Regions from separate parts of the Siminovitchia fortis genome, predicted to be linked through region 2. Evidence: riboswitches for the same ligand, from Rfam matches in the RefSeq annotation. Region 2 holds a riboswitch; the other holds the start of a gene.
The links. Region 2 has a riboswitch for glycine ahead of FS666_RS03955 (HesB/IscA family protein). Riboswitches for the same ligand answer to the same signal wherever they lie in the genome.
Positions count from the first base shown of each region.

Region 1: linked by a shared signal. The riboswitch ahead of gcvT (glycine cleavage system aminomethyltransferase GcvT) and the one ahead of FS666_RS03955 (HesB/IscA family protein) in region 2 are both predicted to bind glycine.

Region 1 is NZ_VEKZ01000001.1:109,171-113,402, reverse strand. Features, by position in the region: gene FS666_RS00610 (DEAD/DEAH box helicase) at 1-1,099, opposite strand, end outside; glycine riboswitch at 1,235-1,327, shown strand; gene gcvT (glycine cleavage system aminomethyltransferase GcvT) at 1,501-2,607, shown strand; gene gcvPA (aminomethyl-transferring glycine dehydrogenase subunit GcvPA) at 2,629-3,972, shown strand; gene gcvPB (aminomethyl-transferring glycine dehydrogenase subunit GcvPB) at 3,969-4,232, shown strand, end outside.
Region 2 is NZ_VEKZ01000007.1:24,590-28,821, reverse strand. Features, by position in the region: gene FS666_RS03965 (serine dehydratase beta chain) at 1-482, shown strand, start outside; gene sdaAA (L-serine ammonia-lyase, iron-sulfur-dependent, subunit alpha) at 488-1,381, shown strand; glycine riboswitch at 1,407-1,509, shown strand; glycine riboswitch at 1,510-1,605, shown strand; gene FS666_RS03955 (HesB/IscA family protein) at 1,898-2,203, shown strand; gene purU (formyltetrahydrofolate deformylase) at 2,469-3,338, shown strand; gene FS666_RS03945 (polysaccharide deacetylase family protein) at 3,495-4,232, shown strand, end outside.

The sequences.
Region 1 (4,232 bases), on a different contig from region 2:
TTTTGATCAATTCCAAGGCTTTTTCCGCTTTGGAATTTCGAGTGACCGCATCGATCTTTTGCTGAATCAATTGTATGCATTTCATGTATTGGGCTGACGGATTTTCTTTTTGCAGCATGTTTTTTAAAGTGAAAAAAACGGCTTCCCTGCTGCTGCATGCTTCCCGCTGGAGCGTCATGATCGAAAATGCAGGCATGGGGATATCAGTTTGGCGCAGAAGGCCGATGGATTCATACAGATCCTTTTCCTCATTGTTGAAATGAATCGGAATCGTCTCGACATGGCGCTTGGTCCATTCAATGCCGGTATCAACCCTCCTGTTCCGGATCATCACTTTATTTACCAGGCTCTTTAAATGTTCATTTTCTTTGGCTGACAGCCTTTTATTTTTATACTTCTCCAAAAAGCTTGATTGGCTTCCAAGATGGCCCGGCTTTAACAAAGAGACAAGGTAAAAGATTTCTTCGATTTTATTCTGGATGGGCGTTGCCGTCAGCAAAAGGCAAAATTTCTTTTTAAGAGACTGCACAAACTCATAATTTTTTGTTCTATGGTTCTTCAGTTTATGCGCTTCGTCAATAATGATCAGGTCAAAGGCCTGCTCGGCGATGATTTCCTTATGGGGGCTCCTTTTCGCTGTGTCAATGGATGACACTACACAGTCATATCGTTCCCAGACATAACTTTTTGTGGCTGCAACGGCATGTATGTGAAATTTTGAATTCAATTCAAAGGTCCATTGGGAAACGAGGGATGCGGGCACCAGAATCAGGGCTCTTTTTACCAATCCCCTGATCATGTATTCTTTTAATACCAGTCCGGCTTCGATGGTTTTGCCGAGCCCCACTTCATCTGCCAATATGGCTTTTCCATTCATGTCCTCTATCACTCTTGCAGCAGTTTCTTTCTGATGAGGCAGAAGGGTTAATTCCGGCAGGTGCTTTGGTGCCACGAGCCCTTCGAAATCGGGAACAAGAAGATGCTTTTCTGCTGTCAAAGACAGATTAAACAGCTTTTGGTCCGCCCATGGCCCGTCCTTTTCAAACCGGTCCAAAAAACCGGGCATCCAATTCCGGTTGAAGTTGACTGTAACAGACATGATAGAACCTCCCGAAGATTTATCAGAAAAAATTTGAAAAGTATGGCAAAGAATGATACGATACAAGTGACAGAAAGCCATGAAAGCCATATACATATTTTTTAGTATAACCATTCTTGAAAAGAATATAGGCGAATGAAGGCAAGAGGAGAGACTGTGACATAAAACAGCGCCGAAGGAGCAAGCAAATCCCGCGAATCTCTCAGGCAAAAAGACTCTTGTCCGACGCAGCTCTGGAGAGTGTTCCACGCAGTGGAGCCACCAAAGGGGAAAGCCGGAACGCACCCGGTCAAACTTTCAGGTGCCAAGACAGAGAAACCTTTTACGGGGCTTTTCTGTCTTTTTTTATGCCCTTATACTGCACAGCAGCAAACTAAAATCCAAGGAGGAATGTAAAAACAATGTCCGAATTAAAGAAGACCCCATTATATCCTTTGTATAAAGAATATGGGGCCAAGACAATCGATTTTGGCGGTTGGGACATGCCGGTCCAATTTTCCGGCATTAAAGAAGAGCATGAGGCAGTAAGAAAGAATGCCGGTATTTTCGATGTATCCCATATGGGTGAAATCATTGTCAAGGGGAAAAACAGTCTCGACTTTCTGCAAAAAATGATGACGAACGATTTTTCCAGGCTTAAAGACGGAGGCGCCCTCTATACGGCGATGTGTTATGAAAATGGCGGTGTGGTTGATGATCTGCTTGTATACAAGCTGAGTGAAGAAGAATATTTCCTCGTCGTCAACGCTGCAAATACCGAAAAAGACTATGAATGGTTAAAGCAACATGCACCTGAAGGCGTCAGCGTTGAAAATGTTTCGGACCAATATGCATTGATCGCCATCCAGGGTCCGAAAGCCCAGTCAATCCTGCAGAAGCTTTCGAAAAATACAAATTTGGATGACATCGGTTTTTTCAAATTCAGGCATGATGTGGAACTGGACGGTGCCCATGCATTGGTTTCCCGTACGGGATATACAGGCGAGGATGGATTCGAGATCTATTGCCAAGCGGATGATGCGGAGAAATTGTGGAGAACCCTTTTAGAAATAGGCAAGGATGAAGGGCTTGTACCGTGCGGTTTGGGAGCCAGGGATACACTGCGGTTTGAAGCGGCGCTTCCATTGTACGGACAGGAACTTTCACCTGAAATCACACCATTGGAAGCGGGAATTGGTTTTGCCGTCAAGTTGAATAAAGAGGCCGATTTTATCGGCAAAGAGGCTTTGAAAAGGCAAAAGGAACAAGGTGTGGAAAGAAGGATTGCAGGAGTTGAAATGATCGACCGGGGGATCCCGAGAAACGGCTACAGGGTTTTTTCGGGCGATAAGGAAATTGGCTATGTCACCTCCGGAACACAATCTCCCACATTGAAGAAAAATATCGGCCTTGTTTTAATCGGCGCTGACTATAATGAAGAGGGAAATGAAGTGGAAATAGAAGTTCGTAAAAAACGCCTGAAAGCAAAAATCATTCAGACACCGTTTTATAAGCGCCCAAAAAAGTAGGATGGAGGAGAATGGAACATGATCAAACATCGTTATCTGCCCATGACAGAGCAGGATAAAAAAGAGATGCTGGAGGCGATCGGAGCGGATTCAATTGATGAGCTGTTTTCCGATATTCCGGAAAAGGTCCGGTTCAAAGGCGAATACAATATAAAACAAGCAAAATCAGAAACGGCATTAATGAAAGAGCTTGCAGGACTTGCAGCCCAAAATGCCGATTTGATAAACAATACAAGCTTCCTTGGGGCAGGGGTATACGATCACTATATCCCGGTAATTGTAGACCATGTAATATCCCGGTCGGAATTTTATACAGCCTATACTCCGTACCAGCCGGAAATTTCTCAGGGTGAACTGCAGGCTATCTTTGAATTCCAGACAATGATTTGTGAACTTACCGGAATGGACGTGGCCAATTCGTCGATGTACGACGGCGGCACTGCTCTTGCCGAAGCGGCGATGCTGAGCGCCGGGCATACAAGACGCAAAAAAGTGCTTGTATCGCAAACCGTGCATCCCGAATCCCGGGAAGTATTGAAAACTTATGCTAAGGGTCAGCATATCGACGTGGTTGAAATCCCGTACAAGGATGGCTTGACAGACATGGAAGCCTTGAAGTCCGAACTCGACAAAGACGTTGCTGCTGTCGTTGTCCAATATCCGAATTTTTTTGGTCTCATTGAGCCATTGAAGGACATTGAACCGCTTGTACATGATGTAAAAGCGCAATTCGTCGTATCCAGCAATCCTCTGGCGCTCGGCATTCTTGCCTCTCCGGGAAGCCTTGGCGCAGATATTGTCATAGGTGATGCCCAGCCATTTGGGATACCGGCAGCATTTGGCGGACCGCATTGCGGATATTTTGCCGTATCGAAAAAATTGATGAGAAAAGTACCGGGAAGACTGGTGGGACAAACAGTGGACGAGGAAGGAAAAAGAGGTTTTGTTTTGACGCTGCAGGCACGGGAGCAGCACATCCGCAGAGACAAAGCCACTTCCAATATTTGCTCGAACCAGGCGCTGAATGCGTTGGCCGCATCTGTGGCGATGACCGCATTAGGAAAAAAAGGCGTCAAAGAGATGTCCGCCCAAAATATTCAGAAAACGCATTATGCGAAAGAAGCTTTCAGGAAAAAAGGATTTGATCTTCCTCTGGATGGGTACCACTTCAACGAATTCGTTGTGAAGCTTAACAAACCGGTCCATGAGGTGAATGAAAGTCTTCTTGAAAAAGGCATCATCGGCGGTTATGATCTTGGGCGCGATTATCCGGAGCTTGAAAACCATATGCTTATTGCAGTAACAGAGCTGCGGACAAAAGAAGAGATCGATCAATTTATTACAGAATTGGGGGATCATCAATGAGTGAAGTGGTTATGCCGTTAATATTTGAAAAATCCACACCCGGGCGTATAGGGTACAGTCTGCCCGGCCTCGACGTTCCTGAAGCCGATATTGAGCAATGCATCCCATCAGGATATTTGAGGGAAGAGGAGCCTGATTTGCCCGAGGTTTCCGAATTGGATATCATGAGGCATTATACCGAGCTGTCGACCCATAATCATGGAATTGACTCAGGATTTTATCCGCTCGGTTCATGTACGATGAAATACAATCCAAAGATC
Region 2 (4,232 bases):
GTTGCTTCGATATTATCGGACCCATTATGGTCGGGCCGTCCAGCTCCCATACAGCGGGGGTTGTATCGATCGGAAAGTTTGGGCACGATCTCTTTGGCGGAGTCCCGGAGTCTGTAAAGATTACTTTTTTCGATTCTTTTGCAGAAACATATCAGGGCCACGGAACGGATAAGGCTGTCCTAGGCGGCTTGCTGGGGCTTGGAACAGATAATCCCGGAATCAGGCATGCTTTTGAACTCGCGCAGCAGGAAAAAATGAATGTTTCCTTCCAGTTGGAAGAGAGCTGCCCGTATTATGAACATCCGAACACCCTTTTGGTCAATATGGAAAACAGGTTCAAGCAAACTGAAATTGGAGGCGTTTCCCTTGGCGGAGGGGTCTCGAAAATTTTCCTGATTAATGGACAGCCGGCGGATATATTATTAAATTCCAAGATTGATATTGGCTCCATAAGACAGAGGTATCTTCAGGATCGGAGATGATAGGGATGGATTTTCATACTATTGAGGAATTGCTTCAGCTTTGCCAAGAAAAAGAAATGACGATTGCCGAGCTGATGATAGAGACTGAAAGACAGAAGACAGGAAAAAGCAGTGATGAGATTTTCGGCATGATGAAAGAACGCCTCCTCAAAATGAAAGAAGCTGTTGAATCCGGGATTGCAGATCCATCGCCTGCTCCGAGCGGCATTTCAGGCGGCGATGCGTACTTGATGCAAAAGTATAAAGAAAAAGGGAATTACATGACAGGAAGCCTAATGGTTGATGCAATGAAGTATGCATTTGCCACCTCTGAAACGAATGCACGGATGGGCGTCATTGTCGCTACGCCTACCGCTGGTTCGGCCGGAGTCCTTCCAGGCTGTATCTTTGCCTTGAAGGAAAATACCGATATTCCTTTTGACCAGCTTGTAATGGGACTGTTTACGGCCAGCGCCATGGGCTATGTGATTGCCAACCGTGCGTTTATTTCCGGAGCCGCCGGAGGATGCCAGGCTGAGGTGGGGTCCGCGACAGCCATGGCATCAGCCGCCATTGTGGAAATGAGAGGGGGAACCCCGGAACAAGCGGCAAATGCAGGGGCGATGGCGCTCAAGTCACTTCTCGGGCTGGTGTGCGATCCGGTGGCAGGGCTTGTGGAAGTGCCTTGCATCAAGCGGAATGTGATCGGTACATCGATTGCATTTGCTTCCGCTGATATGGCCCTTGCCGGATTGGAGAGCCGTATTCCCTTCGATGAAGTCATTGGGGCGATGTACGATATCGGAAAAAGCATGCCCCGTACGTTGAAAGAGACCGCCCTGGGGGGACTGGCGGCAACGCCGACCGGGGAAGAAATGAAGGAGAAAATTTTGGGTAAACCATGTTTGAAGAGGGCCTGAGCGGCTTCACGGAAAAAAATAGCGGGTGAAGATTGTGGGAGAGCGCTTTTAACTAAGCCGCCGAAGGAGCAAGGTCCAAAAATTCCCCTTGGAACAAATCTCTCAGGCAGAAGAACCACAGTCGGACGCAACTCTGGAGAGCGCGATCTGAAAGACGCCGCCAAAGGGGAAAACTCCGGAAAATATTGGGGTTAAACTCTCAGGTAAAAGGACAGAGAAGGGAACAACCGCCCTTTTCTGTCCTTTTTTCGAAAGCTAAAAAAGCATAAAATTTTACCGAATTTTCTCTTCAAACAAGATTAACGTAGTGTCCAGCTTCAGGCGCCATCGGCTCGAGGTCATAAGCCAATCGCTGCTGAAGGCAAACTACGCCTTCTTCAGCGCTCGTCTTATGCTTGTCGCCGATAGACGGGCGCCTTGCGCTTTTCTTAATGACCGGTCTTTGAAAAGTTTTCCCGGAAAACTGCGTTCGTACGGTCATCTCGTTTTACACAATAGCCAAGAGGAGGGATCAAAGTGCATATTACGTTGACGGAGGCAGCTTTGAAAAAGCTGGAACATTTGGACGTAAAAGAAGGGCAAATCCCCCGGATTGATGCGGAAATTGCCGGTGGCTGCGGGATGTCGGTGTCTTTCAAGTTCATTGTGGATGAACCGAGGAAAAATGACCATGTGATTGAGTATAAAGGCATTCGAATCGGAATGGACCGGTTTACCCTGCGCAAACTGGACGAGGAGACGCAAATAGATTACACGGAGGAAAATGGTTTTATCGTTGGAGGAAGTTTTTCCTCAGGTGCCTGTATGATTGAGATCGAATAACAAAGATTAGATAAGAGGGAATGATGGGACGTGATCTTGCACCGGATGGAAACTATGTATCACGTCATCTGAAGCTTTACAAATGACAGATCTGCCGAAATCGATTATCATTGTGGGCGGGATTTAACAGCAATGATATTGCCGAGACTATACTTCCGGATCCGACTTTGTCCAAAACCTTGGTGAGGCTGCTTTAGCGACTGCCGGCATGAAGGTCCATGCATAGTCGGGCCGGATTTAATTAAAAACAAACGGAGGAATAGCTATGCAGTCAGAACAAAATAAAAACAGGGCCACCTTATTGATTTCCTGCCCGGAAAAACCGGGAATTATTTCGACAGTGTCCAATTTTTTGCTGGAGCACCAGGCGAATATCGTCCAATTTGACCAGCATACAACAGACCCGAAAGCAGGAATGGTCTTTATGCGGATCGAATTTGAATTGAACGATTTCGATGCCTCTTATGACAAATTGCATGAAGACATGCAAACTCTCGCTGAAGAGTACAAGATGAAATGGCAGTTAAACAATAAAAGAGATAGAAAGCGTATGGCCATTTTTGTGACCAAGCAGGAATCCTGTCTGATGGAATTGATTTGGAGAGTGAAGTCAGGTGAAATTGACGCGGACATACCAATGGTCATCAGCAACCACGATGATTTGAGGGAAATTGTTGAAAGGGAAGGAATTCCTTACTATCATATTCCGGTAAGCGCGGAAACAAAGGATGAGGCTGAACAGCGGACATTGGAACTCCTGGAAGGAAAAGTGGATTTCATTGTCCTTGCGCGGTATATGCAAATTCTTTCTCCTGAATTTATCTCTAAGTTCCCGAATCGAATCATTAATATCCACCATTCGTTTTTGCCGGCATTTGTAGGGGCGAACCCTTATGTAAGGGCATTTAACCGCGGGGTGAAACTGATCGGCGCCACCGCCCATTATGTGACAAATGATCTTGATGAGGGCCCGATCATCGAGCAGGACGTAATCCGGGTTACCCACCGCTATACAGCAGAAGATTTAAAAGTTGCCGGCCGCCATGTCGAAAAACAGGTCCTTGCCCATGCTGTCGCCTGGCATGTGGAAAATAAAGTGATTGTGCATGGGAATAAGACGATCATTTTTACTTAAACTGCCTGCAGCTCACGAAAACACATTTGCCGATTGGATCATCATCCTATGCAAAAATTCAAATAGGAAAAAACATAAACAAAGACGTGATAGCCAAAATCATTAAGGGCACAATAGGCCTGACTGAAGAACAGGATGATTTGGGAGGCTATCAAATTGTTAAAGCATTCATTACTTAGGAAAAGTGTATGTGCATTCATCATTTTGTTTTTAACAGGGATGGTTCAGTTAAAGATCGCATCAGCTGTTGAGACAGGGGCATCATCATCAAAAGATGGATATCGTGTTCCCATATTGATGTACCATGCGATCGATGAATACAAAGGAAATGGCATGAAAGAATTGTATGTCACACCGGAAAATTTTGAGAAACAGCTGCTTTATTTAAAATCCGCCGGATTTACACTGATTACATTCGAAGACCTGCCGCATATTGGAAATATCAAAAAGCCGATCATTATTACACTGGATGATGGCTATAAAAATAACATGAATGCTTATCACATCTTAAAGAAAATCAGTGATGCTTCCTTCAAACCGAGGGCCACCATTTTTATGATCGGCAAAAAAATAAACAGCCAATCAGGGCTTTCTGTTAATGAATTAAAAGAAATCAGTGATTCCGGCATCATAAGCGTCCAATCCCATACGGAGACGCATCCAAGACTAACCGAGACCGTAAATTGCACAAAAGAATTACGGGATATAAAAATAAAATTGGAAAAAATAACAGGACGAAACGTTTCAACGCTTGCTTATCCGTATGGAGATTATAATGATAAAGTGATTGAGGAAACAAGAAAATACTATCAATACGCTGTTACGACCACACCAGGCATTGCGAATACGACCGATTCCCCGTATGAACTGAAGCGTATACGTGTAAATTACAGC